One region of the Tardiphaga sp. 42S5 genome, then DNA from elsewhere that is predicted to be linked to it. Evidence: predicted binding sites of a transcription regulator. Region 1 holds the regulator's gene; each other region holds the start of a gene.

The links. Region 1 encodes PhoB, which activates phosphate uptake and scavenging genes when phosphate is short. Its sites were predicted from a motif close to TGTCATNNANCTGTCAT; they were not measured.
Region 2: the regulator PhoB is predicted to act here: its motif matches at 6,186-6,202, upstream of SFY93_RS21835 (glycerophosphodiester phosphodiesterase family protein).
Region 3: the regulator PhoB is predicted to act here: its motif matches at 2,623-2,639, upstream of ppk2 (polyphosphate kinase 2).
Region 4: the regulator PhoB is predicted to act here: its motif matches at 1,392-1,408, upstream of SFY93_RS03115 (DUF2794 domain-containing protein).

What each region holds. Positions count from the first base shown of each region.
Region 1 covers NZ_CP139027.1:1,232,468-1,240,013, reverse strand. The annotation lists gene SFY93_RS05800 (Hsp33 family molecular chaperone) at 1-742, opposite strand, end outside; gene argF (ornithine carbamoyltransferase) at 1,012-1,950, opposite strand; gene SFY93_RS05790 (aspartate aminotransferase family protein) at 1,950-3,176, opposite strand; gene SFY93_RS05785 (GcrA family cell cycle regulator) at 3,623-4,132, shown strand; gene phoB (phosphate regulon transcriptional regulator PhoB) at 4,367-5,071, opposite strand; gene phoU (phosphate signaling complex protein PhoU) at 5,163-5,876, opposite strand; gene pstB (phosphate ABC transporter ATP-binding protein PstB) at 5,905-6,732, opposite strand; gene pstA (phosphate ABC transporter permease PstA) at 6,729-7,546, opposite strand, start outside.
Region 2 covers NZ_CP139027.1:4,670,682-4,678,227, reverse strand. The annotation lists gene SFY93_RS21865 (acyl-CoA carboxylase subunit beta) at 17-1,549, shown strand; gene SFY93_RS21860 (GTP pyrophosphokinase) at 1,556-2,575, shown strand; gene SFY93_RS21855 (alpha/beta hydrolase) at 2,747-3,442, shown strand; gene SFY93_RS21850 (hypothetical protein) at 3,542-3,853, shown strand; gene SFY93_RS21845 (hypothetical protein) at 3,877-4,146, opposite strand; gene SFY93_RS21840 (trimeric intracellular cation channel family protein) at 4,269-4,901, shown strand; gene SFY93_RS21835 (glycerophosphodiester phosphodiesterase family protein) at 4,911-6,155, opposite strand; gene SFY93_RS21830 (GCG_CRPN prefix-to-repeats domain-containing protein) at 6,276-6,536, opposite strand; gene SFY93_RS21825 (alpha/beta fold hydrolase) at 6,724-7,546, opposite strand, start outside.
Region 3 covers NZ_CP139027.1:5,650,724-5,658,269, reverse strand. The annotation lists gene SFY93_RS26370 (xanthine dehydrogenase family protein molybdopterin-binding subunit) at 1-880, opposite strand, end outside; gene SFY93_RS26365 ((2Fe-2S)-binding protein) at 890-1,351, opposite strand; gene ppk2 (polyphosphate kinase 2) at 1,648-2,574, opposite strand; gene SFY93_RS26355 (methyl-accepting chemotaxis protein) at 3,179-4,879, opposite strand; gene SFY93_RS26350 (hypothetical protein) at 4,942-5,088, shown strand; gene SFY93_RS26345 (YebC/PmpR family DNA-binding transcriptional regulator) at 5,116-5,862, shown strand; gene ruvC (crossover junction endodeoxyribonuclease RuvC) at 5,948-6,475, shown strand; gene ruvA (Holliday junction branch migration protein RuvA) at 6,472-7,089, shown strand; gene SFY93_RS26330 (hypothetical protein) at 7,086-7,546, shown strand, end outside.
Region 4 covers NZ_CP139027.1:669,057-676,602, forward strand. The annotation lists gene acnA (aconitate hydratase AcnA) at 1-62, shown strand, start outside; gene SFY93_RS03110 (DUF1223 domain-containing protein) at 230-982, shown strand; gene SFY93_RS03115 (DUF2794 domain-containing protein) at 1,420-1,794, shown strand; gene SFY93_RS03120 (GNAT family N-acetyltransferase) at 1,810-2,334, opposite strand; gene SFY93_RS03125 (Bax inhibitor-1/YccA family protein) at 2,435-3,223, opposite strand; gene SFY93_RS03130 (ABC transporter permease) at 3,536-6,106, opposite strand; gene SFY93_RS03135 (ABC transporter ATP-binding protein) at 6,111-6,851, opposite strand; gene SFY93_RS03140 (arylesterase) at 6,850-7,546, shown strand, end outside.

The sequences.
Region 1 (7,546 bases):
CCTCGACGGTGCCAATCAGCGACTGGCCCTCGACCCAGGCGTCATCTTCCGGCACAGCATCCACCTTCGCGCCGTCCGGCGCATCGCCGGCATGGAGATCCCGCTGCACGCGCTCCGGCGCCTTCGGCAGGAACTGCAGCAGCATGCCGCCGGCGCGCCAGCGATGTGTCGGGCCGCCTTCCTCGCCGCTGCGCCATTCCTCGCCGACGGCGAGGCGCACCTTGGTCGGAATCTGTTCGGAGCGCAGGAAGTATTCATGCGCAGCATCTTCCAGCGTGCCGCCATTCAACGCGACGAGCCCCTGATAGCGGCTCATATCCGCCCCCTGGTCGACGGTCATCGCCAGATGGCCCTTGCCGAGCAGCGCCGCGGTGCCGAGACCGGGCAAAAGGCGCTCGGCATCGAACCGCGCATAGGCGCGCATTTTATCGGGCGCGCGGAAGTCGACGATCATCAGCGACACCGGACCGTCGGTCTGGGTCTGCAGGATGAAGCGGCCGTCGAATTTCAGCGAGGAGCCGAGCAGCGTCGTCAGCACGATGGCCTCGCCGAGCAGCTTGGCCACTGGCGCGGGATAATCATGCTTGGCGAGCAGTTCATCGAGTGCCGGACCAAGCCGCGTCAGCCGCCCGCGCAGATCGAGCGGGGCAACCTCGAAGGGCAGCACCGCGTCATCGACCGGAACGGAAGACGGCGCGCGGATGGGGGCGTCGGGCTGGAGATTTGGATTTGATGGGGTCATGGCGCTCTATTTGGGGGCGGAGGGCCGCAAGTGAAAGGGGGCGATGGAACCGGGAAATCCAGGTGACGCACGACTTTTTCTCCTCTCCCCCGCGCGAAGCGAAGCTTCGCCAGGTGGGAGAGGGTGGATCGAACATGCGAAGCATGTTCGAGACGGGAGAGGGGACGCCACAAACACCGCGCTTTGCCGCTCCCCCTCTCCCGCCCTCGCTTTGCTCAGGCACCCTCTCCCGCAAGGGGAGAGGGGAAGAAGGAAAGCTCCGTGCTGTCTCACGCCACCGCGTTGAGGCACCAAGCTAGAATGCCCTTCTGCGCATGCAGACGGTTTTCGGCCTCGTCGAACACCACCGACTGCGGACCGTCGATCACCTCGTCGGTGACCTCCTCGCCGCGATGCGCCGGCAGGCAGTGCATGAAGAGTGCGTCCGGCTTGGCCAGCGACATCAGCCGCGCATTGACCTGATAGGGCTTGAGCAGATTGTGGCGGGTCTCGCCGTCCTTGTCGCCCATCGACACCCAGGTGTCGGTGACGACGCAGTCGACGCCCTTCACCATCGCATCGGGATCGTCGCTGAAGGTGATCGGCGCATCTGTCGCCTTGACCCAGTCCTTGAACGGCTTCTTCGGCGACAGCTGCGGCGGCGTCGCGATATTGAGCTTGAACTGGAAGCGCTCGGCCGCGTGCGCCCAGGACATCAGCACGTTGTTGTCGTCGCCGGTCCAGGCCACGGTGCGCCCCTTGATCGGACCCCGGTGCTCCTCATAGGTCATGACATCCGCCATCACCTGGCAGGGATGCGAGAAGCGCGTCAGGCCGTTGATGACCGGCACGGTGGCATTCTCGGCGAGCTCCATCAGCGAGTCATGGTTGAGAATACGGATCATGATGATGTCGACGAAGCGCGACAGCACGCGCGCGGTGTCGGCGATGGTCTCACCGCGACCGAGCTGCATTTCGGCGCCGGTGAGCATCACGACTTCGCCGCCGAGCTGGCGCATGCCGACCTCGAACGACACGCGGGTGCGCGTCGAGGGCTTTTCGAAGATCATCGCCAGCGTCTTGTTCTTGAGCGGACGATCGGGCTCGGCATTCGAGCCATCCCGCCCCTTCAGCTTCGCCTTCATGGCGGCAGCCGCGTTCATGATATTGCGCAACTCACTGGCCGGCACGGCCGTGAGATCGAGGAAGTGCCGCGGTGACGTGCTCATCACACGGCTCCGTGCGTCTTGGCGGATGAACCGAGGGCCACGCAAGCCTGTTCCAGCCGCTGCACGGCCTGCTCTATCTCGGACTCGCTGACGATCAGCGGCGGCAGGAAGCGCACGACATTGTCGCCGGCGCCGACGGTCAGCAGCTTCGCGTCACGCAATGCGGCCACGAGATCACCAGCCGGCACCACGGCCTTGAGGCCGATCAGCAGACCTTCGCCGCGCACTTCGCTGAGCACATCAGGGTGGCCGTCGACCACGCCCGCGAGTTTCTGTTTGAGCAGCAGCGACATCTTCTTCACGTGATCGAAGAAACCGGGCTTCAGCATGATATCGAGCACGGAATTCGCGGCAGCGACCGCCAGCGGATTGCCACCGAAGGTCGAACCATGGGAGCCGGGCGCCATGCCTTCGGCCGCTTCCGCCGTAACGAGGCACGCGCCGATCGGGAAGCCGCCGCCGAGCGCCTTGGCCAGCGACATCACATCCGGCGTCACGCCGATGCGCCGATAGGCGAACAACTCGCCGGTGCGGCCCATGCCGGTCTGCACTTCATCGAAGATCAGCAGAATGCCGTTCTTGTCGCAGAGTTCGCGCAGCGCGCCGAAGAACGCGTTGCTCGGCGCACGCACGCCGCCCTCACCCTGCAGCGGCTCAATGAGAATGCCGGCGGTGTTCGGACCGATCGCCTTCTTCACGGCTTCGATATCGCCGAGCGGCAACTGATCGAAGCCGTCGAGCGGCGTGCCGTAGCCTTCGAGATATTTGGCAGCCCCGGTCGCAGCGAGCGTGCCGAGGGTGCGGCCATGGAACGCGCCTTCGAAGGTGATGATGCGCGTGCGCTCGGGGTGGCCCTTGGAGAAATGATAGTGGCGGGTCACCTTGATCGCGCATTCCATCGCTTCCGCACCCGAATTGGCGAAGAATACGAAGTCGGCAAAGCTTTGTTCGCACAGCCGCGCGGCGAGGCGTTCACCGTCCGGGCTCTTGAACAGGTTCGACATGTGCCAGAGCTTGGTGGCCTGCTCCTGCAGCGCGGCGACCATATGCGGATGCGCATGACCGAGCGCGTTCACGGCCACGCCGCTGGTGAAATCGAGATAGCGCTCGCCATCGGTTCCAATCAGCCACGCGCCCTCACCGCGCTCGAAAGCGACATCCGCACGCGCGAAAACAGGCAGCAAGTGAGCCTGAGAGAGGGGCGAGGACGTTGCGTTGCTGGTCATAACCGATCCGATCGAAAAGACGGCGTCCACGTCGATGACAATTGTACGAAATCGAACAACGGACCCTAGAAACGAAACGTGCCGCCCTTCTCGGGCGGCACGTGGGCATTATTCTATGTGTGCTGTGAAGACTGTCAACCGCGCACTGCGGCTTTCGAGTCACACGGAGTCGCAGAAAAAGCCGATTTTGCAGCTTTACTTGCAGAAGCATGTGGACGCGGCATGCCCGACTCTTGCGCGCGAGTCACGGCATATTGTAGCTTTTGCCTCGTCGGATACGACATCTCGTGCGGCGGTAGATCCTTTTGACACATCCAGTGCGGCGTAACAGCCGGACGCGAAATTCGCGCCCGGTGAGCGCTAAAGGATTCTGACCGCAGGGATTTTTGAAGTCTCAACTCGCAGCGCTGCCCGGTCAGGCCGGCGCTCACGAAGGGAAAACGGCGATGACGGTAATGACATGGACCGACGATCGCGTCGAACAGTTGAAGAAACTCTGGGAAGGCGGCCTTTCCGCCAGCCAGATCGCTGCGGAACTCGGTAACGTGACCCGCAACGCCGTGATCGGCAAGGTTCACCGCCTTGGCCTGTCCGGCCGTGCCAAGAGCCCCTCCTCGGCAGCTCCGCGGCAGCGCAAGGCGCGCCCGGCCCAGCAGATGGTACGTGTCGCCCGCCCGATGGCACGCGGCAATACCGCGCTGGCCCATAATTACGAGATCGAGGCCGAGCCCGATCCGATCGCCTATGACAACATTGTGCCGATCAGCCAGCGCCTGTCGCTGGTCGAACTCAACGAAGCCACTTGCCATTGGCCGATCGGCGATCCGTCGAGCGCGGACTTCTACTTCTGCGGCGGCAAGGCCCTGGCCGGCGCCCCCTATTGCGCGCATCACTCGCGCATCGCTTATCAGCCGGCCAGCGATCGCCGCCGCGCAGTGCCGAAGCCGACGCGCTGAGCTGGAAAGCATCTAAGCCAAATGAAAATGCCCGGTGATGAGCCGGGCATTTTTTGTTTGGGGGCTTCTAACCTCGCCCCGCTTGCGGGGAGAGGTCGGCGTCCGCATGAGGGCGTCGGGTGAGGGGGGCGCTCCACAGACTCCGAAGGCGATGGAGAGTCCCCCTCATCCGACCCGGCGTCGCTGCGCTATGCTGGGCCACCTTCTCCCCGCAGGCGGGGAGAAGGAAGATACCTACTCCGCCGCCTTGTCGAAGCGGTCGTCCAGCGCGTAGCCGGCGCCGCGGACGGTGCGGATCGGATCGGGCTCACCGGCGGGATTGAGCAGCTTGCGCAGGCGGCCGATATGCACGTCGACGGTGCGCTCGTCGATATAGATGTCGCGGCCCCAGACGCTGTCGAGCAACTGCTCGCGGCTGAACACGCGGCCCGGATGTTCCAGGAAGAACTCCAGCAGGCGATATTCGGTCGGACCGAGATCGATCGGACGGCTTGAGCGCACGACGCGGCGCTTGTCACGGTCGAGTTCGATGTCGCCAAACGCCAGGACGGTGGCGAGACGCTCGGGAGCTGCACGACGGAGCAGGCCCTTCACGCGGGCCAGGAGCTCCGGCACGGAGAACGGCTTGACGATGTAGTCGTCGGCACCGGTGGCGAGACCGCGAACGCGCTCGCTCTCTTCGCCACGCGCCGTCAGCATGATGATCGGCAATGCCTTGGTTTCGGGCCGTGCGCGCAGGCGGCGGCACAGTTCGATGCCGGACAGGCCCGGCAGCATCCAGTCGAGCACCACGAGATCCGGCACCCGCTCTTTCAAGCGGGTGTCGGCGTCGTCGCCGCGAGCGACGGTTTCAACATCATAGCCTTCGGCGTCGAGGTTGTAGCGAAGAAGCGTCGTGAGGGCTTCCTCGTCCTCCACCACCAGAATGCGTGCATTCACAGCCATATGGTCAATATCCTCAGTGAGGTCCGAAAAGCCTTTAGATCATGATCCTTGCGGAAGACTGGCTCCCACTTTTCCGGATCATGCTTCAGACCGTCGGCGTATTCGCGAATGTGGTCATGTCGCCCTTCGGGCGCTTGTCGAGGATTTGCTGGCCCTCGATCATGTAGAACACGGTTTCCGCAATATTGGTGGCATGGTCACCGATCCGCTCGATGTTCTTGGCGCAGAACATCAGGTGGATACAGAACGAAATGTTACGCGGGTCTTCCATCATATAGGTCAGGAGTTCGCGGAACAGCGAGGTGCAGATCGCGTCGATTTCCTCGTCGCCCTTCCACACCGTCATCGCAGCGGGCAGATCGTGTGCGGCATAGGCGTCGAGCACGGCCTTGACCTGGGTGGTCACGAGGTCGGTCATGTGTTCGAGGCCGCGGATCAGCTTCAGCGGATGGAAGTCGCTGTCGAGTGCATTGACGCGCTTACCGATATTCTTGGAGAGATCGCCGATGCGTTCCAGATCGGTGGCGACGCGCAGCGCGCCGACGATCTCGCGCAAATCGACAGCCATCGGCTGGCGTTTGGCGATGGTCAGCACGGCGCGCTCTTCGATCGTGCGCTGCAACTGGTCGATCTCGGCGTCGGTGGCGACGACGCGCGCACCGAGCGCGACGTCCCGGCGGATCAGCGCATCGACGGATTCGACGATCTGCCGTTCCGCGAGGCCACCCATCTCGGCGACGAGACGGGTCAGCTCCTGCAGATCGTCGTCGAAAGCCTTGGTGGTGTGTTCAAAAGCCATCTCAAATTCCTCCCGCGAATATGTCGCGTCAGCCGAAGCGGCCGGTGATGTAATCCTGGGTGCGGCGATCGGTCGGTGATGTGAAGATCTTGTTGGTCTGATCGAACTCGATCAACTCGCCGAGATACATGAAGGCTGTGCTGTCGGAGACGCGGGCAGCCTGTTGCATGTTATGGGTCACGATCGCGATCGTGTACTGATCCTTCAACTCGTCGATCAGCTCCTCGATCTTCGCGGTCGAGATCGGATCCAGCGCCGAGCACGGCTCGTCGAACAGGATCACTTCCGGCCGCACCGCGATGGTGCGCGCGATGCACAGGCGCTGCTGCTGACCGCCCGACAGGCTGAGGCCCGACGCGTTGAGCTTGTCCTTGACTTCGTTCCACAGCGCACCGCCGCGCAGCGCCCTCTCGACGCGAATATCCATCTCCGACTTGGAGATCTTTTCGTAGAGGCGGATACCGAAGGCGATGTTTTCGTAAATCGTCATCGGGAACGGAGTCGGCTTCTGGAACACCATGCCGACGCGGGCGCGCAGCAGGTTGAGGTCCAGCTTTGGATCCAGAATGTTCTGGTTGTCGAGCATGAGCTGACCTTCGGCGCGCTGGCCGGGATACAGATCATACATGCGGTTGAAGATGCGCAGCAGCGTGGACTTGCCGCAGCCCGACGGGCCGATGAACGCAGTCACACGGTTCGCCATCAACGTCAGGTTGATCTTCTTCAGAGCGTGGTGTTCGCCATAGTAGAAGTTCAGGTCGCGCACGGTGACCTTGGGACGGGTCTCGCCCTGCAGGGCCGACGGCGGCGGCATCGAGACGGAAGGAACGCCAGACGACACAGAAAGCTCACTCATTTTGCTGTCCTCTCGGCGCCGAGAATGCGCGCGCCAATGTTAAGGGCAAGTACGGTCAAGGTGATGATCAGGGCACCGCTCCAGGCGAGCTGCTTCCAGTACTCGTAGGGGCTCTGCACGAAGTTGTTGATGGTCACCGGCAGGTTGGCCATCGTCTTGGTGAGATCGAGGCTGAAGAACTGGTTGCTCAGCGCGGTGAACAGCAGCGGCGCCGTTTCACCGGCGACACGCGCGGTCGCCAGCAGCACGCCGGTGATGAGACCGGCGCGGGCTGCACGATAGGCGATCCGCTTGATGACCAGGGAGCGCGGCAGACCGAGCGCCGAGGCCGCTTCGCGCAGCGGGTTCGGCACGAGACCAAGCATATCTTCAGTGGTGCGAACCACGACGGGGATCACGATAACGGCGAGCGCAAGCGAACCGGCGAGAGCCGAGAAGCCGCCCATCGGAACCACCACCGCACCATAAACGAACAGGCCGATGATGATGGACGGGGCCGACAGCAACACGTCGTTGATGAAGCGGATCACCGAGGTGAGTTTGTCGTGCTTGCCGTATTCCGCGAGATAGGTGCCGGCAAACAGGCCGAGCGGCGCGCCGATACCGACGCCGATGACGGTCATGATGATCGAACCGACGATGGCATTGAGCAGGCCGCCTTCCATGGAGCCGGGCGGCGGCGTGTTCTGGGTGAATATCTGCAGGCTGATGCCGGCGATACCGTTGTAGAACAGCGTGAACAGGATCAGCGCGAGCCAGGTGACGCCAAAGAGAGCGGCACCCATGCAGAGCCCACGGATGATCATGTCGTTGC
Region 2 (7,546 bases), 2.9 Mb from region 1:
TGACGGGCTGGAGCACATGAAAGACATCCTGGACACCCTCGAAGCGCGGCGTGCAGGCGCCAAACTGGGCGGTGGCGAGACGCGCATCGAGTCGCAGCACAGCAAGGGCAAGCTGACCGCCCGCGAGCGCATCGAGCTTTTGCTCGACAAGGGGTCCTTCGAGGAATTCGACATGTTCGTCGAACACCGCTCCGTGGAATTTGGCATGGAAAAGTCCAAGATTCCGGGTGACGGCGTCGTCACCGGCTGGGGCACCGTCAACGGTCGCAAGACCTTCGTCTTCGCCAAGGATTTCACCGTGTTCGGCGGTTCGCTGTCCGAGACCCACGCGCTCAAGATCACCAAGCTGCAGGATATGGCGATGAAGGCGCGGGCGCCGATCATCGGGCTTTATGACGCCGGTGGTGCGCGCATCCAGGAAGGTGTCGCGGCCCTCGCGGGTTACTCCTACGTATTCCGCCGCAACGTCCAGGCGTCCGGCGTGATCCCGCAGATCTCCGTCATCATGGGCCCCTGCGCCGGCGGCGACGTCTATTCGCCGGCCATGACCGACTTCATCTTCATGGTGAAGAACACCAGCTATATGTTCGTCACCGGCCCCGACGTGGTGAAGACCGTGACCAACGAGGTTGTCACCGCCGAAGAACTCGGCGGCGCCAGCGTGCATGCGACGAAATCCTCGATTGCCGACGGCGCCTTCGAGAACGACGTCGAGACGCTGTTGCAGATGCGCCGGCTGATCGACTTCCTGCCGGCCAACAACACCGAAGGCGTGCCGGAATGGCCGAGCTTCGACGACATCGAGCGTACCGACCTGTCGCTGGACACGCTGATCCCCGACAATCCGAACAAGCCCTATGACATGAAGGAGCTGATCCTCAAGGTCGTGGACGAGGGCGATTTCTTCGAGATCGCCGAGACCTTTGCCAAGAACATCGTCACCGGCTTTGGCCGCATCGCCGGTAAGACTGTGGGCTTCGTCGCCAACCAGCCGATGGTGCTGGCCGGCGTGCTCGACAGCGACGCCTCGCGCAAGGCTGCGCGCTTCGTACGCTTCTGTGATGCGTTCAACATTCCGATCGTCACCTTCGTGGACGTGCCGGGTTTCCTGCCGGGCACCGCGCAGGAATATGGTGGCCTCATCAAGCACGGCGCCAAGCTGCTGTTCGCCTACAGCCAGTGCACCGTTCCCCTGGTGACCGTGATCACCCGCAAGGCCTATGGCGGCGCGTTCGACGTGATGGCCTCGAAGGAAATCGGCGCCGACATGAACTATGCTTGGCCGACGGCGCAGATCGCCGTCATGGGCGCCAAGGGCGCGGTGGAGATCATCTTCCGCCAGGACATCGGCGATGCCGACAAGATCGCCGCGCGCACCAAGGAATATGAAGATCGCTTCCTGTCACCCTTCGTCGCCGCCGAGCGCGGCTATATCGACGACGTGATCATGCCGCACTCCACCCGCAAGCGCATCGCCCGCGCGCTGGCGATGCTGAAGGACAAGCATCTGGAAGTGCCGATGAAGAAGCACGACAACATGCCGTTGTGAGGGGCGATGCGCCGAACAGCGAGCGAGTCCAAGAAGATTTCTTCGCCGGACGTTGAATCCGGAAATTCTCGCGTTTTCACCGTTGAAGAGCGTGCAGAAACTACGAAAGAGGTCGCCGCGCAGGAACAGCGCAACGAGGCGCTTCTTCAAGAAGTTGTATTCATTCTGAAATCAAAATTGGATGGCTCCGGTATTAAGATTCATGACATCGAGCATCGGATCAAAAAAGTCGATTCGATCATTGATAAGTGCGAGCGAAAAGGAATTCAGGACCACAATTTGCTTGTCGACATAGTCGGCGCGAGAGTTGTTTGCCTTTTCCGGTCCGACATGTCCCGAGTCGCGGAAGTGTTGAGTTCGAATTTCGATGTCGAGAACGTCGATGATAAGCTTTTGGATCAGGGGCCGCTTGGTTATCAGTCTACTCACTACATTTGCATGCTACCTGGTCGGTACAAGGGGCCGCGATATGAGAAAACTGGTGGCGTAAAATTTGAGATACAGGTTCGAACTTTGTGCATGCATGCTTGGGCAGCTGTTTCACATCACTTGGACTACAAGGGTGATTGGGATGTGCCCGAAGAGCTTAAGAGAGCGCTAAGTGCTTTGGGTGGGCTGTTCTATGTCGCAGACAATGAGTTTGAGCAGTTCTATTCTGCCCGGCTGCAATCGAAACTAGAAGCAGAACAAACGAATGTTGTAATCGAGCAAAAGGAATTGAATCTCGATACGATTATTCCATATCTAAAGCAGCACTTCGCGGATAGAAAGCAACCTACACCGAGTGGTGCATCGAAATTAGTCAAGCAGCTAAAGGGATATGGATACAAGTCCATCCAGGATTTGGAACACATGCTCAATAGAGGCGAAGAAGCATTTGCTGCATATGAGAGATCGAATCCACCTGCATCTGGCAGATTTTACGCGGAGGGTGCGGTGAGGGTAACCGATCGTATCGTAAATCGAAGGCCAGATGGCATCCTAAGCCAGATCAATGAAGTGTTTCATCTAGTGAAGCCCAATTAACTATCGGTATAGTTCGCTACCTGTATAGAATGGCCGCACGGGAGCGCCTCACGATCACAACGGCTTGAAGCTTTATTCAACCTCATTAATCGCCCGTCTCAGAAACTGTTCCTTATGTTTATGGTCGTGCGTAAGCCAAGCCTAACTCTCTACAACGTTGGGAGATGCGTCATGAAATGCCGGTTCTGGGTTAGTTGCTTCGCCTTAGTTGCGACCCTAATCGGGACTGCCGCAATTGCCGACGAAACCGTCACCGTCGGCGGCTCACGCGCCGTGCTCATCAAACCCGCATCGCCGCGCGCGAGCGTGATCCTGATGCCGGGCGGCAGCGGCGCTATCAGTCCGGGCGAGCACGGTGAGATCAACGGGCTGAAGGGCAATCAGCTCGTGCGCACCCGCAGCGCCTATGCCGCGCGTGGGCTTGCGGTGCTGGTGATGGATGCCGGCACCGATCTCTCCAGCGCAGTGCAATACATGGCCGCGATCAAGCGTCCGGTGACGGTGGTGGCCACCAGCCGTGGGACGCAACGTGCCGCCGAAGGCATTGCGCGTGGTGCGCGACCGGATGCGCTGGTGCTGACCTCGGGCTTTCTCAGTGCGGAATCGGGTAGTGGCAGCAATGTGATGTCGATTATCGGCTCGCCCTCGGCATTGCCGCGCACGCTGGTCATCCATCATCGCAATGACGGCTGCAAGTTTACCGCGCCGGCCGGCGTCGATCCCTTCGTCAAATGGTCGGCCGGGCGCGCCCGCGTGGCGTGGCTGAGCGGCGGACGCAACGACGGAGATCCCTGTGAGGCGCGGGGATATCATGGTTTCAACGGCCTCGATGGTCAGGTCGTCGGACTGGCCGCGGGCTTTCGATAACGGCGAGATGCCGAATGTGCGAGTTCCCACGCACATTCAGTTTCCATTCATGCCGCGGGTCCGATCCTGATGCCCTCACGGATATCAGGAGGGATCGCGATGGAACGCCGTCATTTTCTGAAGATCGCCTTCGGCTTTGCCGCGGGCGTCGGCTTGGCCGCTCAGGCCATCACGCAGGCTCAGGCCGCGCCGCTGCTGCCGGCCAATCCGCTCGATAACCACAAACCGGACACAGAACCTCAAGCCGCGGTGGCGTCGCAGGACGACGTCGATCGTCTCCAGCCTGAGCAAGTCCAGTGGCGTCGCCGCGGCTGGCGTCGGCGTCGTTTCTGGGGGTATCGCCGCCGGCATTGGGGCTGGCGTCGCCGTTATCGGGTCCGTCGTCGGTACTGGCGCCGCCGGTACTGGTAGGGCAAGCCCGTTTGTGCTGACGCTCAGTCTCTCCAGGGCGTCAGCGGTTTGGTCTGGCCGGGTTCAATGCCGCTCAGGTGGCGACGCACGTTGTCATAGCTGCGATCGCCGGGGGCAAAGGTCTGCGAGCCGTCAGCCGGCTTGCCGTCCACCGTGCGGGTGAAATGCAGCACCAGGCTGTCATCGGCATTCATGGTGGCGCTGCCGTAATAGGGCATCGACAGCCGCGCGTCCTCCGCCATGGCCGCGCCAGCCATGAGTAGAATGGGGAAAGTGAGAAACAGACGGGTCATGACACCTCCTGCTGTGAGATTGTAATGGAGGCTCAGGAAGATGGCGGGGATTTGTCCGCCGCCGGTCACCGCATGCACGGATTTGTGTTACAGGTCGCCGTCATCCGCTACCAACGAGTCCCATGCCCCATACCGAAGCCCTGCTGTTTCCGCTCGCCATGATCGCGCTCGTCGCCGAGGCGATGACGGCTGCGCTCGCGGCCGGGCGGCGCAAGATGGACTGGCTCGGCGTCGCCATGCTCGGTTGCATCACGGCACTCGGCGGTGGTTCGGTGCGCGACATGCTGCTCGGGCATTATCCGTTGTGGTGGGTGAAGAGCCCTTATCTGCTGCTGCTGACCGGCGGTGCGGCGCTGCTGACCATCGGGCTTGCGCGCGTGGTGCATCGCTTCCACGCGCTGTTTCTGGTGCTCGATGCCATCGGCCTCGTGGTCTTCACCATCATGGGCTGCAACATCGCGCTCGCCATGGATCAGCCGCTGCTGATCGTGGTCGTGGCCGGAATGATCACCGGCTGCGTCGGCGGCGTGCTCCGCGACGTGCTGTGCAACGACGTGCCGCTGCTGTTTCGCGCCGAACTCTATGCGAGCGTCTCGATCGTCACGGGGCTTCTCTATATCGGCGGCATCAAATACGGATTCAGTCCCGATCTGGTGACGCTGGTTGCAGCTGCAACCGGACTGGTGTTCCGCCTGCTGGCAATCCGGCTGAAGCTGGAGATGCCGAAATTCATCTATGACAGCGACGCCAAATAGCGCTCTGCGTCAGCGCAGCCCCATGCAGCTGGCATAGAACGTCGTCGTGGCCGGCCAATCGGAAAAGACACCGCGCACGCCGACATCCTTCGCCAGCACGTCCAGCACCGTCAGCGTGTCGCCGTCGCGGTCGATGGCGGGTTTGACCGAGCGATGGAAGAAGCCCCCGCCGTTTGCGAGCGGCCCGTCGCGCTCCAGCGACCAGGTGATCAGATCGAGCCCGGCGTCGCGCGCCGCTTTGGCATATGGGGAGGGGACGATCTGACCGCTGCCATCGAGCGTCAGCAGCATGTAGATCGGAGGCGCGAGGATTTTCACGCCGGTGGCTTTCAGCTCCGGCATCGACGGTTTCCACGTTTCCGCGCGCATGTGATCGAAACCCGGTGTTTCATAGCGGCCGTCGAGATAGACCGCCTGCGCGCCGAATTCCGGCGCGGTGCGGATCCAGAACTTGATGTCGTTGAGATCGAAGCTCTGGGCAAATACGTCGCCAGGCGGAATGCCGGCGGCACGATATTCGTCGAGCATCTGGGTCGCGTATTTCTCCTGGCTGTAATCGCGGTCGAATGGCATCGGCACTTCCGGCGCCTTCAGCTCGGGCGTGAATTTGGCGCCGAGGCTCTTGATCAGCGCGATGCTCTCCGCATGGGTCATCAACGTGCCCGAGCTCGCATAAAGGTCGGTGCGCCAGCGCGGCGTGCCGTTCTGATATTCCGCAACGGTGGTCGCGGTCGTGTTGGCGGCATCCATCTTCGCCGTGAGCGTCCTGAACTCCGCCAGCGTGATGTCGCTGGTACAGCATTTCGCCGATGCCTTCTTGCCGGTCGCGGGATCGGCGGGGCTGAAGGGTTGTGTGCACTTCGCTGCAAGCGACGGCACCGACAGGATGTTCGTTGTCGTATGCAGGTCGCATTGCGAATGCCGGCAGACCAACTGGCGGTCCTTCGTAAATGTCACGTCGCATTCGATCACGCCGGCGCCCATGCGCGCCGCAGCGAGATAGGACTCGCGGCTGTGCTCGGGGAATTGCAGCGGCGCGCCGCGATGGGCGATGGAAAAATCGCTCTTGCGAAACGCCCCGGTACAGGTGCTCAGCTTTGCCTTCAGCGGGCCGTCTTTCATCTTGTCGACGAGATAGAATGGTCGCGGGCCGAGCTGCGGCTCGGGCAGTGCGATGGTGTCGGCGCGGCCGGTCGTCAGCGATGAGAGGCCGAGCAGCCCGGCCAGTATGAGACGACGCAAGGTGCGCGACATGACGATCTCCAGAATAGCGATGCGCCATTCTGTCATCTTCGTGTGACGGCTGTAACCGGCGCGTGGGCAACAAAAAACCCCGCCATAGGCGGGGTCTTCGTCGTCAGGATTGTGCAGCGATCACCAGCGGCGGATGCAGCGGCCGTAGGGATTGCGGAAAAAGCCGGGGGGGCAGTAACCCGGGCCGCGCGGCGGCGGGCCGCGGAACATCGGGCGGCAACCGCCATAGGGACCACGGGCATAGCCGGGGCCGCAGCCTTGAGCGACCTGGATCACGCCTGCCGTCTCGACTGCGCTGAGCGGTGCCAGGGGCATTGCATTGGCGGCACCAAGGCCTCCGACGCTGACGGCGAACAGAGCCGCAGCAAAGATCGTCTTCATTTGTGTTCTCCCTCGATGGTGCCGCGATGCGGCGCAGAGAATAATGATGGCATCGCATCACCCGCTGCAGGACTCTTACGGGCAAGAAAATTGCTGGGGATCAACGCTGCACAGCACGATTAAGCCGATTCGATCTGAATACAGCATGAATGTTTCGGGATATCCGCGTAGCAGGGCGCGGCGGTTGCTACTTCGCCGCGAGAAATCCCAGCATCAATTCGTTGAATTTGGCCGGTGCATCGAGAAACACGATATGGCCCGCGTCCGGAAGCACCTCGGCCTTCGCGTTCGGCATCTTCGCCGCCAGCGCCTTGGCCAGATCGGCGTTCTGGCCCATCTTTGGCCGCAACGCTTCCGGCGCATTCGGCTTGCCCGGTGCGTTGTGATCGTCGGCGCCCATGATGAACAGGGTCGGCAGGGCGATCAGCGGAATTTCGTGGACCACGGGCTCGCGATAAATGAGCTGCGCCGAACTGACGAAGGCGCGCAGCCAGCGCGGATATTCCGGCGATCCCTTGATGTTGAAACGCGCGTCGATGAAGGGCGTTACCTGGTCGGGCTGCATCTTCAGCGAATAGTTCACCTCAAGCTGCTTTCGGTAACCTTCCGCCGTCAGCTTGTCTTCGTTCTCCAGGATCTTCTCGGTTGGTGTCGGTGGCACATAGAACCGATAGTCCTCAAGCCCGATCGGCGCCGCGAGCAGTAGGTGATCGATACGATCGGGATAAGCGCGGGCAATGCGCACGCTCAACATGCCGCCCAGGGAATGCGCGACGATGTCGAATTTCGCGATCCCGAGGTGATCCATCAGCGCAACAGTGTTGCGGGCAAGGTTGTCGAAATGCAGATCGCCTGATGGCTTCGATGATTTGCCGAAGCCGATCTGGTCGGGGACCACGACGCGGTAACCTGCCTCGTTCAACGTACCGATCACCGGCGCCCAGTAGCTCGATGGAAAATTGCGGCCGTGCAGCAGTATGACGGTTCGACCATTGGGCTTGGTCGATGGC
Region 3 (7,546 bases), 1.9 Mb from region 1:
CTTCGAGCCCAGACTTGGCGGCCCACATGTGGTCGCCGACCACGGCCACGAGGTCGTCGAGCACCACGATCTGCCGCACGCCCGGAATCTTCTTCGCCGCGCGGTCATCGACCTTGGCGAGTTTGCCGCCGAACACCGGGCATTGTGCCAGCGTCGCGAATGTCATGCCCGGTATCATTGCGTCGATACCGTAGATCGTTTTGCCGTTGACCTTGTCCGGTGTATCGAAGCGCTTCAGCGGCTTGCCGATCACCGAGAAGTCTTTCGGGTCCTTGAGCGCGACGTCCTTCGGCGGCGTGAGTTTGCCGGCGGCGTCGCACAACTCGCCATAAGACAGTTTGCGCCCGCTGGCCGTATGCATCACTTGCCCGTTCGACGCCGTGCAGCTCGCAGGTTCGACCTGCCACTGTTCAGCTGCGGCTTGCACCAGCATCGCACGCGCGGTTGCGCCGGCATTGCGTAGAGGTTTCCAGAATGCACGCACCGAAGTCGATCCGCCGGTCGCCTGGATGATGAAAATTGGATTGCCGTAGAGCTTGTCGCTGGGCGGCGCATGTTCCAGCGTGATCTGCGCATAGTCGGCGTCGAGCTCTTCGGCGAGGATCATGGCGATGGCGGTATAGATGCCTTGCCCCATCTCGACTTGCGGCATCACCAGCGTCGTCTTGCCGGTAGTGTCGATGCGGATGAAGGCGTTGGGGGCGAATTTGCCCTCCGTCGTATCGGGAGGCTGCGTCGGCTCATTGGCCGCGCGGACCGGAAGCTGGAAGGCGAACATAAAGCCGCCCGCAAAGGCGCCAGCGAGCAGATTGCGCCGTGACAGGCCAGAAGGCTTGTTTGCAGGACTGGCCGCGACAAGCATGTTGTCTGCAAGTTTCATGACCGACTCCTAGGTTTGCCGTTCGGAGGCAGCATGCTTGATGGCTTCACGCACCCGGACATAGGTGCCGCAGCGACAGATATTTCCGGCCATGGCGGCATCGATGTCAGAATCGTCGGGGGTCGGCGTAGAAGCGAGGAGCGCCGCCGCCGACATGATCTGCCCGGACTGGCAGTAGCCGCATTGAATGACTTCGAGATCGAGCCAGGCCTTCTGCACCTTGGCGCCGACCGGTGTCGCGCCAACGCCTTCGATCGTTGTGATGGCGCGTCCGCTCACCGCACTGACCGGCAGCAGACAGGAGCGCACGGCCTTGCCGTCGATATGCACGGTGCATGCTCCGCATAGCGCAACGCCGCAGCCGAATTTTGTGCCGGTCATGCCGAGAATATCGCGCAGCACCCAGAGCAGAGGCATGTCGTCTGGTGCGTCGAAGGACTTCTGCTCGCCGTTGATATTGAGATTTGCCACAGTGAGACCCCCGTTTGCTCGACTCGATGATGCAATGGCGAATGGTTCGTCATCGATCAACGACGGTACTATAGGCGTACGGTCATCATTTCAAAAGCAGCAATAAGATGCAGCAGGACTATACATTGGTTTGTATGTCGCGCGAGCGTGTCTGTCGGATAAATCGCGGTAAAATCTGCGCGACGTCATCCGACGCCCTCTTCGTGGGCGTCGGATGACTTTTATTCAAAAAAATATTGCGGTTGCGTTAGGCTCGGCCTGCCCGAAAAACGGCACGCGATCTGCCGACTGTGGGGCTAGTACCGCTCCGGCACATACATTTCGGCTCGCACCGGCGTGCGGTGATAGTCGGGATTGCGCACGCGTGCAGGCAGGACCACGGGCGGATGCTCGACCTCCTGATAGGGAAGCTGTTCGAGCAGATGCGCGATGCAGTTCAGGCGCGCCTTCTTCTTGTCGACGGCCTGCACCACATGCCATGGGGCTTCCGGAATATGCGTATGCTCGAGCATCGCTTCCTTGGCCTTGGTGTATTGCTCCCAGCGGGTGCGGGCCTCGACATCCATCGGGCTGAGCTTCCATTGTTTGAGCGGGTCGGCGATACGCATCGAGAAGCGCAAGTGCTGCGCTTCGTCGGTGATCGAGAACCAGTATTTGATCAGGATAATGCCCGAGCGCACCAGCATGCGTTCGAATTCTGGCACCGAGCGGAAGAATTCCTCCACGTCATCCTCGGTGCAGAAACCCATCACGCGCTCGACGCCGGCGCGGTTGTACCAGCTACGATCGAACAGTACGATCTCGCCGCCGGCGGGGAGATGCGAGACGTAACGCTGGAAGTACCATTGGGTGCGTTCGCGCTCATTCGGCGCGGGGAGTGCGGCAACGCGGCAGACGCGCGGATTGAGCCGCTGGGTGATCCGCTTGATGACGCCACCCTTGCCAGCGGAATCGCGACCCTCGAAGATCACCACGACCTTGAGCTTGTTCTGCTGCACCCAGCTCTGTAACTTCACCAATTCGCCCTGCAGGCGGAACAGTTCCTTGAAATAGAGGCGTCGCTCGATGGTCTCCGCCGGGCTGTGGTCGGACATTTCGTTGGTCAGGGCGTCGAGACGATCGTCATCGATCTCGAGCTCGAGTTCTTCGTCGAAGCCGTCCAGCATCTCTGCACGAATGCGGTCGTGGATTGCTTGCGCGTCGTCGAGGGAATGTTCGGTCATGGCAGCTCCGCTTGTATCGAATGGGTTCATGGTTATGGACCGATGCAAATGTCAGCGGTGTGACACGGCCCCCCAGGCCCGGGGCGAATGGGCAAATGGCCCCAATGGGTCTCGCCGCCGCTGTCCATGCAAGACGGGGTACCGCAAGCCGAAATTCAACTACGCGTGATTGGCGCTACCTTGAGAGCCAAGCGTGCGCATCTGAGGTCGCGGGGCTCGTTGACCAAGGAAAAATGTGATGAATAAATTCATTCTGTTGGGCGCCGCTTTACTGATCGCCGGCACTGCGAGCTGGACCGCGCAGGCCAAAGACGGGCATAGCGCTGCCAGCAAGCATCGACGGATCATGTCCTCTCACGCGCGGTATGAGGGAAGCGCCCCCGTAACGGTCTATCGCGGATTTGGTGCCGGCCCCGGTTCATATGGATACAGCGCGCCATATGGATATGGCGGCGGTTCATACGGCGGAGATGACAATGCGGAAGGCCGAACGAGCGGCGGCTAGGACGCCTTGGCAGTTTCGGCTGCTAGCCCACTCGCAGACGGAATATGCGGCGCTGCGCCAGGTCTCGGGTAGCAGCGCAGCGCCGTTTACAAACCCAAATCATAATTTGTACGCCGTGCGGAAGCCGCCCCAATGGCGTCCCTGTATGCGCACAGGCACGTCGATCTCGCGCATCATCACGGTCTGGCCGTTGCCCATGTCGCGGGCATAGCTCTGGATCAGATAGGAACGGGTGTTGCGACCGGCGGCCAATCCAGCCGGATCGTTGAAGATGCGGCGGTTGCGGCAGTTGGCAGTGTTCCAGCTCGCATCGCCCGGGCGCTGCGGCTTCGAATAGATGCTGTTATGCACCGGTAGATAGCCGTTGCGGTCGATCATGGCGCAGAACGCCATGCGGCTGTCCTTGGCCAGAAACGCGTCCTGGAATTCGGGCAGTGCGCGGTCGGCCCAGCCGAGAATCTTTGTCCGGTACTGTACCGGATTGGAGCCGGGGATCTCGACGTAGTTGTCGTCGAACATGTCGTCGATGCTGATGGCGCCGGATGCGATACCGTCGGCAAAGATCTTGTTGAGCGCGGCGCCGGCATCAATGGCGCGGGTGACGAATTCGGTGTTCTCGTCATGGATCGCCCAAAGCCGGTCTTCGATCCGGCTGATGAGAGCCCCGTCGGGCGTGACGAACAGTGCCTGTGCGCCGGCGGGGGAATGTTCGGCAATGCGCAGGCGGCAGGGGCCGACCTCGCTGAGTTCAGCAGCAACGATGTAGTGCAACGGAAGCCGGTTCGCGTCCGGTCCGCCGATGAGAATGCCGTCCATCGAGATTTCATAGACCGGCGCGCTGATCTGGCCGCCGCGCGCCTGAAAAGCGACATTGAGGTGACATGGCAGCTTTTCGCGCCGTCGCTCGTCTTCGCGCTCGCTCTGTTTGAGCAGCACCGCGCAACGCGACTTCAGCCGTGAGGCAAACATCGTCACAGCCTGGCCAGCCTGCGCGACGTGCTCGCCATGGGCAGCCGCTTCCTTCGCAGCGCTATCGATTTCCGCGGCACTGTTCCCAACCGAGACGATGAACTGCGAGGCGGTGGCGGCGTTATGCGACATCTCGCTGGTCGTTGCGTTCTGTTCGGCGACCGCGCCGTTGACATTGGCAAAAACCGGGCGGATCGCGTCGATGGCGGTGGAGATGCGATGCACCGCATCGACCGAACTCGCTGCGTCGCGCTGCAGGGTGTCGATCTTCTTCCTGATCTCTTCGGTGGCGTTCTGCGTCTGTACCGCCAGCGCCTTGACCTCGGTGGCGACGACCGAGAAGCCGCGGCCTGCAGCGCCTGCGCGTGCTGCCTCGATGGTCGCGTTCAGTGCCAGCATCGTTGTCTGGCGGGCGATCTGCGCGATCAGCTCCAGCACATTGCTGATCGCGGCCGAGGAGTCGCGCAGCCGGTCCACATTGGCGCTGGCTTCATGGGCGGCGGCGCCGGCCTCGTCCGCAAGCCGGCTGGCATCGCGCACCTGGGCGCCGATGCCCTCGGCCGAATGGGTGAATTTATCGGCAGCCTGCGCAAAGGTGGTGGCCGTGGATTGCGCGGCGCTGCTGCGGTCGGCCAGCACGTCGGTGCGGGCGCGGATGGCGGAGAGGGTCGTAGCGGTCGATTCGGCGCCGCCGGCGACGGATGTCGCGGCACGCTCGAGCTGGCGGATAAGCGCGCCCAGCTCGAGTTCCAGCAACTCAAGGATGTCCCGAGCGGTATCTGGTTCAGGATGCTGCGGTGCCACAGAAGGTGCTGTGTTTTCAGCAATCATCACCACTTCAGCCGCTTCCGGCTGTCGCTTGCGGAACAGTCCAAACGCCATCGGTGACCCCAATGAATACAATCTATGCGGGTAACCTTGCACCTCGGCGTGAAGTGATGGTTAAGGTCGGTCGCGGTATTGCGAAGATCTGCCGGATTCGGCTGCAAATTTTTGATTTTGCCGATTTCGCGGCCTATAACCCCGCGCCGCAGCCCTAAATACCCTGACGCTTCAAGAGAGACCGCATGGCCGGACATTCCCAATTCAAGAACATCATGCACCGCAAGGGCCGGCAGGATGCCCAGAAGTCCAAGCTGTTCAGCAAGCTGGCGCGCGAAATCACCGTCGCTGCCAAGATGGGGACGCCCGACCCGTCGATGAATGCCCGGCTGCGCTCCGCCGTGATCGCCGCCCGGCAGGAGAACATGCCGCGCGACAACATCGAGCGCGCCATCAAGAAGGCGATCGGCAGCGACGGCGAGAACTACGATGAAATCCGCTACGAGGGCTACGGCCCCGGCGGCGTCGCCGTCATCGTCGAGGCGCTGACCGACAACCGCAATCGCGCCGCCTCCGACATCCGTTCTTACTTCACCAAATCCGGCGGCAATTTGGGCGAAACCGGCTCAGTTTCCTTCATGTTCGACCATGTCGGCGTGATCGAATATGACGCCGACAAGGCCTCTGCCGACGACATGCTGGAAGCTGCCATCGAGGCCGGTGCGGATGACGTGGTGTCGGGCGAGGGCGGCCACGAGGTCTACGCGTCGCAGGAGACGTTCCGCGAGGTTGCCAAGGGACTGGAAGGCAAGTTCGGCGAAGCCCGCAAGGCCGCGGTGATCTGGAAGCCGCAGAACACGCTCTCGGTCGATGACGAGACCGGCGAGAAGCTGATCAAGCTGATGGACCTGTTGAACGAGCATGACGACGTGCAGAACGTCTATGCCAACTTCGAGGTGTCGGACGCGCTGATGGCCAAGATGGGCGGCTGAGCAGGGGCTCGGCTTCCCTCTCTTTCCTTTGGGACGGCTCCGCGTTTCTATTTCGTTCCCTGCCGTCCGGCGTTATCCCTGTGGGATGACAAACCCTCCGATTCGCCCTCCTGTCCGTATCATCGGCATCGATCCGGGCCTGCGCCGCACCGGCTGGGGCGTGATCGAAATCGACGGCAACCGGCTGACCTATATCGGCTGCGGTTCGGTGGAACCGCCGGACAATCTGCCGCTGGCGAGCCGGCTGCTCGGCATTCATGAAGGGCTCGCCAAGGTGCTCGGCGACTTCCAGCCCGCCGAAGCTGCGGTCGAGCAGACCTTCGTCAACAAGGACGGCGTCGCCACGCTGAAGCTCGGCCAGGCGCGCGGTATCGCCATGATGACGCCGGCGATGTTCGGTATTGCCGTCGCCGAATACGCGCCCAATCAGGTCAAGAAGACCGTGGTCGGTGCGGGCCACGCCGACAAGAACCAGATCCAGGTGATGCTGAAGATCCTGCTGCCGAAGGCCGAGCCGAAATCGGCCGATGCGGCCGACGCGCTGGCCATCGCCATTACCCATGCGCATCATCGACAGAGCACGGCACTTCGTCTGAAAGTCGTCGGCGCGTGATCGGCAAGCTCAAAGGCCTGATCGACAGCTATGGCGAGGACTATGTGATCCTCGATGTACAGGGCGTCGGTTATCAGGTGCATTGTTCCGCTCGCATGCTGCAGGCACTGCCGCAGGCGGGCGAAGCTGCGGTGCTCGCCATCGAAACCTATGTCCGCGAAGACCAGATCAAGCTGTTCGGATTCCGCAGCGATATGGAGCGCGAATGGTTTCGCCTGCTGCAGACCGTGCAGGGTGTCGGCGCCAAGGTCGCACTCGCCGTGCTTAGCACGCTGCCGCCGGCCGACCTCGCCAATGCCATCGCGCTGCGCGACAAGACGGCCGTGGCGCGCACGCCGGGCGTCGGCCCTAAAGTGGCCGAGCGCATCGTCAGCGAATTAAAGGACAAGGCGCCGGCCTTTGCGTCCGTCGATCCGGTGGTCGCGCAACTCGCCGGCGCGATGGACGACAACCGCGCACCAGGCGCCGTCAGGGATGCGATCTCCGCGCTGGTCAATCTCGGCTATGGCCAGCCACAGGCGGCGGCCGCCGTCGCAGCCGTGTCGCGCAGCGCAGGCGAGGGTGCGGAAACGGCGCAACTCATCAAGCTCGGGCTGAAGGAATTGGCGAAGTGAGCCTTGCCAGAATCGCCCGTGTGATCGGCATTGTCGCGATCTTCTGTATTGTCGGTTCGCTATCCGTGGCTGCGCTCGTATCATTACTCGTCGTCGGTCTGGGTGCTTCGATCCTGCAATTGATCTTCTCTGTCGCCGATCTCGATGGTTTCAGATCGCTTGTCTCGATTGCGCTGTGGTTGCTGGCATTCGTTGCTGCATTGGCCGCGCTGCTGCCGTCGCTCGGTGCCGGCGTCGTCTTTGCGCTGTCCGCCGTCTATGCCGGGCAAAACACGATCTGGATGGCGTGGCTCGCTGCGGCCGTCGGCATTGCCGGCTTCATCGGTTTTGGAATGTTCGTTCAGCCCTCGGAATCGTCGGCGGTGATTTTGCCCGGCGTTCGATCGCTCACGCAAGCGCTGTCGCTCTCGATATTGCTCGCGGGTATTGCCGTGATTCCAGCCAGCCTGTGCTGGTG
Region 4 (7,546 bases), 560 kb from region 1:
AGCTCGAATATTACCGCAATGGCGGCATCCTGCATTACGTGCTGCGTCAGCTTGCAGCCTGACGCCCATACGTGGTGTGACGTAGTGCCTCACCGCGAAGTGAGTGGCTAGTGAACAGAAGGCGGCCTATGAAGGGCCGCCTTCTGGCATTTGAGGGCATGAACGTGTTAGCGACACCAATGTGCGACACCGTCTGTTATGTGTCTCACCTCGAGCGTGGCAAAACCTCATGAAATCCTTTGGCGGCATATCGCAGTGGACAGGCGCGCTCAGCGTGTGCGCCGCCATTGCAGCGAGCGGTAGCGCGCTGGCTCAGCCCCGGGCCGTGGTGGAGCTCTTCACGTCGCAGGGCTGCTCCTCCTGCCCGCCTGCAGACAAGATCATCGGCGACCTCGCCAAAGACCCGTCCGTGATCGCATTGAGCATGCCGATCGACTACTGGGACTACCTGGGCTGGAAGGACACGCTGGCCGACTCGCGTTTCAGCGCACGGCAGAAGGCTTATTCACAGATGCGCGGCGATCGCGACGTCTACACGCCGCAAGTCGTCGTCAACGGCGCCACTCAGGTGATCGGCAGCGATGTAGATCGTATCCAGGGCGCGATCAGCGAAACCAAGAAAGGCACCGTGATGACGGTGCCGGTGTCGATGTCGGTCTCCGGGAAACACGTCAACGTGTCCGTTGCCGCATCGGGCAATGCGCCCGATACAGCGCATGGCGAAGTCTGGATCTGTTCCGTGTCGAAGGCAGTGCCGATCACGGTCGGTCGCGGCGAGAATCGCGGCAAGCAACTGACCTACTACAATGTCGTCCGGAACTGGCTGAAGGTCGGTGACTGGACCGGCAACGCCGCCAACTGGACGCTGCCGCTGGAGAACATTTCCAGAGATGGCGTCGATGCCGCCGTCGTTTATGTGCAAGACGGCACGCGCGACAAGCCCGGCGCGATGCGCGGCGCGGCCTATACGTCGCTACAGTAAGTCTTCAGATTGATAACTTCGATAGCTGCTGCGCTTATGCGTGGCATGCCTGCATCATTGTGACCCCTCTGCGAAGGCTGGATTGCTTCGTCGCTTCGCCTATCGCAATGACGCTTGATGGTCTCGCAAAAGCATCCACCAAAAAAGAAAAGGACCAACTTGCGTTGGCCCAGTGGGGATTAACTTCCTGCGCAGGGTCCGATCCCGACGACCGCGGGGGGCTGGGGGCTGAGGAATCCGAGACCGGAAGAACCGGACCCGACGCAGTATCTTCTTGTCGCAATCCAGAAGGGCGCCCGATGGGCCAAAATTTGGCGGCAATAAGATTCACCTGACGTTCCCGTGACGGGAAATTTCTACCATCAGGCCTGCGGATCGGCCCTTGCAGAGGACCGCGGTCGGCGCGATCATGTCGGCGATATGACAGGAGGCGCTGTATGAATGTGATTCCGGGAGATGCTGAGCCCACCGAGAATCGCGCGGCGACGGGCCAAGCCGCCGCATCACCCGCCGCCGGGCCCGTCGTCAGCTTCAACCGCCTTGAGCTCAGCCGCATCCTCAACCTGTACGGCCGTATGGTCTCCGACGGCGAGTGGCGCGATTACGCCATCGACTTTCTGCGCGACCGCGCGGTGTTCTCGGTGTTCCGCCGCTCGTCGGAAGTGCCGCTCTATCGCATCGAGAAAGATCCGCGACTGGCGCGCAAGCAGGGCATGTACAGCGTGATTTCGGCCAGCGGCATGATTCTGCGCCGCGGCCAAGAACTCGACCGCGTGCTCCTGGTGATCGATCGCAAGCTGACGGTGGTGTAATCGATTCGCAGAGTGTCAGGGCAGCGTGCGGGCGCCGTCGCCAAGTGCGAGCTGCATCGAAACGGTATCAAGCCAGCGATCGAACTTGAAACCGACATCGGGATGCACCCCAACCATCTGAAACCCGGCATTGCGATGAACCGCGATGGAGCCAGCATTGGCGCTGTCCCCGATCACGGCGACCATCTGGCGGTAGCCGCGGCTCTCGCATTCGGCGATCAGCCGCGCCAGAAGTTTGCCGCCAACGCCTCGCCGCTGGGCTTTCGGATCGAGATAAATCGAATTCTCGACTGTAAAGCGATAGGCCGGTCGCGGGCGATGCGCGCTGGCATAGGCATAGCCGATAACCCGGCCTTCCAGCACAGCCACGAGATACGGATAGCCCCCGCTCACCAGCGCCTCGAAACGCCGCGTCATCTCGGCCAAATCTGGCGGGATCAGTTCGAACGTGGCCGTGCCGAACTGCACCTCCTCGGCATAGATCGCGGTGATCGCGGGCAGATCTGCCGCCGTGGCGGGCCTGATTTCAATATCGGACATGGCGCTGAGACTATTTTTGCCCGACCCAAAAGGAAAGCCTCCGCAAAAGAAAAGCCCCGGCCTTTCGGCCGGGGGCTAAGATCTTCTCTATGCTCTGAGCTTATTCGCGCTGTCCGAGCAGCTGCAGCAGCAGCGTGAACAGGTTGATGAAGTTCAAGTAGAGCGACAGGGCACCGGTGATCGCCGCGCGCTCGGCGATATCGCCGCCCTGCGAGGCGTAACCGTAGATGTAGTCGTTCTTCAACCGCTGGGTATCGTAGGCAGTGAGGCCCGCGAAGATCAGCACACCGACGACCGACACGATGAACTGCAGCATCGACGAAGCGACGAAGATGTTCACGACGCTCGCGATGATGATGCCGAACAGGCCCATCAGCAGGAACGAGCCCATGCCCGTCATGTCACGCTTGGTGGTGTAGCCGTAAAGGCTCAGCGCACCGAACGAGGCAGCGGTGATGAAGAACACCCGCACGATCGACGTGTGCGTGTACACCAGGAAGATCGACGACAGCGAGATGCCCATCAGAGCCGCGAAGGCCCAGAACAGCAACTGCGCAGTAGCCGGCTTCAGCCGGTTGATGCCGAACGAGATGGCGAACACCATCACCAGCGGCGCCAGGATGAACACCCATTTCAGCGGGCTCACGAACATCGCGTAGCCGAACGGCGTCAGGTAGGAGCTGCCGATCCGGGCAGCGGCGCCCGACGGGTCGGTAGTCACGGCGGCCATGTACACGCCGAGAGCAGCCAGGCCGGTGATGGCCAGACCGATCGTCATGTAGTTGTAGATGCGCAGCATGTAGGAGCGCAGTCCGGCGTCCACGGCAGCGGCATCGCGCGCGCCGGCCCGGCCGAAGGGGGAAGCATAGTTACGGTCTAGATCCGACATGGTCGAAACCTCGATGTTGTCCGGCTGATCGCAAAGGGTTCGCGTCGCCGGTTCGAATTATATCCCAGATATCTGCGCTTCCTGACACTAAACTCGATTTCATAAAAAATCGATGTCATCTGCGCTCGATGCCTGACCCATAGGGTATGTGGTAAACTAACACATTCGCTGCAAGCTTCCACGCGTGGCGGAATGTCGCTCCGATTTGCATTCAGGCAACCGGGTAAACTTTCAGCCTGACGCAAGCTTGGCGATTTCTCAGTCATTTTGCACGAATCAGCCCGTGCAAAGGCTGCTTCGTGTCAAAACAGGTCACAAATTCCGTAACACGGTGGCAGGCTTCTGGTTCAAGGCTACCAACGTACCCACCAGGCCCAAACCCACTGTGACAATTAGCGCCGCCAGCACGACGCCAGCCGCGCTGCCAGCCTGCCAGACAAAGCTCAGCGTCATCAGGCGCGTGACGATCAGCCACGCCGCCACCGAGCCGGCGATGACCCCAAACACCGCCGTGGCCAGGCCGATCATCAGATATTCGAGGGCATAGGCACCCAAAAGCCGCGCACGCGTTGCGCCGAGGGTCTTGAGAATCACGGCGTCATAGACGCGATGCCGGTGACCGGCGGCCAGCGCGCCACCGAGCACGAGGATGGCCGAGAGCAGCGTCACCGCGCTGGTACCGCGGATCGCCAGCACGAGATTTGTGACAACCGATCCCACAGTGTCGAGCGCTTCCCGGACCCGCACGGTGGTGATCATCGGGAATGCGTCGGCCACCGCCTTGACCAGACCGGCGTCCTGGGACGGATCGGACTTCGGTTCGGTCAGCGTGGCAATATGGGTATGCGGCGCACCGCGGAAGGTATTGGGCGAGAACACCAGGACGAAATTGATGCCGAGGCTCTGCCAGTCGACGGACCGCATATTGCCTATCCTGGCGGTGATATCGCGGCCGAGCACGTTGACGGTGACCTCGTCGCCCAGTTTGAGCCCGAGCCCGTCGGCCAGCTTCTTCTCGAACGACACCAGTGGCGGGCCGCTATAGTCGGGCGCCCACCATTCGCCCTCGACCAGCTTGGAGCCACGCGGAACCTCGTTGGTGTAACTGAGGCCGCGGTCGCTCTGCAGTACCCATTCGGCATCGGATGACGGCTTGAGGTCTTCTGCCTTGACGCCGCGCGCGGCGACGATCCGGCCGCGCAGCATCGGCACATCCTCGACGGTCGACTGCGGCTGCTTCTCCCTGAGAAACGCGCTGAAGCGGTCGGCCTCGGTGGAGGGAATGTCGATGAAATAGAACGACGGCGCCTTCTCCGGCAGCGCTGCCATGAACTGCCGGCGCAGATTGCCGTCGATCTGGGTGACGGTCACCAGCACGGTCAGGCCGAGCCCGAGCGACATCACCACCGACGGCGTCAGCGCGCCCGGCCGGTAGATATTGGCAATAGCCAGCCGCAGCATGGTCATGCTCGGCCGCGGTAATTTGCGCGCAAAAGCCATCAATGCGCCGGCGATACCGCGCAGCAAGGCGAAAACGACCATCGACGACACCACAAATACGGCAGCGACGCGTTTGTCGTAAGCGAGCCCGACCACCACCGCGATCAGCACCCCGACCACGAGTGCCATCCAGAGTATGTAGCGCAGCTTCGGCCGGTGCGATTCCGTCAATGCCGCATCACGAAACAGCGCCGCGACCGGGACGTCATGCACTCGGGCCAAGGGCCACAGCCCAAAAGCCAGCGCCGTCAGCAGCCCGTACAACAACGACAGCGCCAGCTCGCCGAGATGAAGCGCCGGCACCACCGGCAGCGGCAGCAGCTTGCCGAACAGGCCGACAATGGCAAACGGCAGGGACGCACCGACCACCATACCGACCAGCGAGCCGATCACCGCCAGCACCAGTACCTGGGTGAGGTAGATCGCGAATACGTCGCGGCCGGTCGCGCCAAGCGCTTTCAACGACGCGATGACATCGCGGCGGCGATCGATATGGCTCTTCACCGCATTGGCGACACCGACGCCGCCGACCAGCAGTGACGCAAGGCCGACCAACGTCAGGAACTGGGTGAATCGCGTGATGGTGCGCTCGAGCTGCGGCGATGCATTGTCGCGCGAACGGATTTCCCAGCCTGCTTGCGGCAATTGGGCACGTGCATCGTCGGCGAGCGCCTTGGCAGCGCGATCGCCGGAAACGGTGTCCGGCAGGCGAACACGATAGATCCAGCGCACCAGACTGCCGGGCTGCAGAAGCTGGGTGGCGCGCAGAGCGTCCTCACTGGTGAGGAAGCGAGGCGCGAAACCGACACCGCCGGCGAGCTTGTCGGGCTCCGCTGAAATTTCGCTGCGAATCTGGAACGTCGCATTACCGACCGTGAGGCGGTCACCGACCTTGAGGCCTAGCCGCGCCATCAATGTCGTATCCGTCGCGGCGCCATAGGCGCCGTCGCGTTCGGCGAGCAGATCGCTCATCGGCATATCCGGCGCCAGGGTCGCCTTGCCGAGCAAGGGATAGCTGCCATCGACGGCCTTCAGCTCAACAAGCGCAAGATTGCCGTCCGGCGCGCGCGCCATGCCGCGCAGCGTTGCGGCAACCGACACTGCACCGCGTGCGCGCAAGAAGGCGAGTTCGTCCGGCTTGGCCTCACGCTGCATCAGCGAGAATGCCACGTCGCCGCCGAGCAGCGTACGGCCTTCGCGCGCCACGCCCTCGCCCAAACTTGCCGCGATCGAGCCGACGCCGGCGATGGCCATGACGCCCAGCGCGATGCAGGCGATGAAAACGTAGAACCCGCGCAGGCCGCTGCGCATCTCGCGGAAAGCGTAACGCAACGCCAGCGACGGGCCTCGGCTGTTAGGAATGGTCTCGGTGATGGTGGTCATCGGATCAGGCCGTCTCGACCCAGTTGCGCTCGGTGGCGGGCCCATCGATCCGACCGGAACGTAATCGCACCACGCGGTCGCAGCGATGCGCCAGCGTATTGTCGTGGGTCACCAGCACCAGCGTCATACCGCGCTGCGCGTGCTGCGCGAACAAGAGATCGACGATCTGGCCGCCGGTGGATTCGTCGAGATTGCCGGTCGGCTCGTCGGCGACCAGGATCGCAGGATCCGGCGCCAATGCGCGCGCCAGCGCGACGCGCTGCTGCTCGCCACCGGAAAGCTGAGTCGGATAGTGATGCAGACGGGCGCCGAGACCGACCGCTTCCAGCTCGCGCGCCGCACGGCCGGCTGGGTCGGGATGACCTGCCAGCTCCAGCGGTACCGCGACATTCTCCAGCGCCGTCATGGTCGGGATCAGGTGAAAGGACTGGAAGACGATGCCGACATGACGGCCACGAAACCGCGCCAATCCGTCCTCATCGAGATCATTGAAAGAGGTGCCATTGACCACCACCTGACCGGAGTCAGGACGCTCCAGCCCCGCCATCACCATCAGCAGCGTGGACTTGCCGGAGCCCGACGGGCCAATCAGCCCGATCGCTTCACCCGATCCGACGCGCAGGCTGATATCCTTGAGGATATGCACGCGCGCGGCGCCGGTGCCGAGCGAGAGGTTGATGTTCGAGATTGAAATGGTGTCCGGCGAAACGCCGGCCGATGATGAGGCTTCAATGAAAGTATCCATGCGTGCTTCATATGGCACTTCGTTTGCGGCGGTCGAGGGGCTACTGCGCACGTTTATGTGGCTGGTCGTCGCCGGGCTGACGGTCGCACTTCCGATCCCCACCGCCACGGCGCAGACGGCCGCCGCCGGCACGGCCAAGCCCGTCAAACTGGTCGTACTGGGGGACTCCCTGAGCGCAGGTTATGGCCTGCCGGCGGCAGCCGCGTTTCCGGTCCGGCTACAAAAGGCCCTGAAGGACAAGGGGATAGAGGTCGAGATGATCAATGCCGGTGTATCCGGGGATACCACCTCGGGCGGCCTCGGGCGGCTCGACTGGTCGGTGCCCGAGGGGACGCAGGGCGTGATCATCGAACTCGGCGCCAACGACGCGCTGCGCGGTACCGATCCGAAAGTCCCGCGCGCGGCATTGACCGAGATATTGACGCGGCTGAAGGCCCGCAACGTCGCCGTGCTCCTCTGCGGCATGGTAGCACCGCCGAACTATGGCGCCGACTATGCGGAAAAGTTCAATTCGATCTATCCGGATCTGGCCAAGCAATTTGGCGTGCCGCTCTATTCGTTCTTTCTCGAAGGCGTCGCCGGTGACAGTAAACTCAACCAGGCCGACGCGATGCATCCGACAGCGGATGGCGTCGACATCGTCGTGAAAAACATCCTGCCCAGCGTCGAGGCATTTGTCGGCACGATCGCTGGGC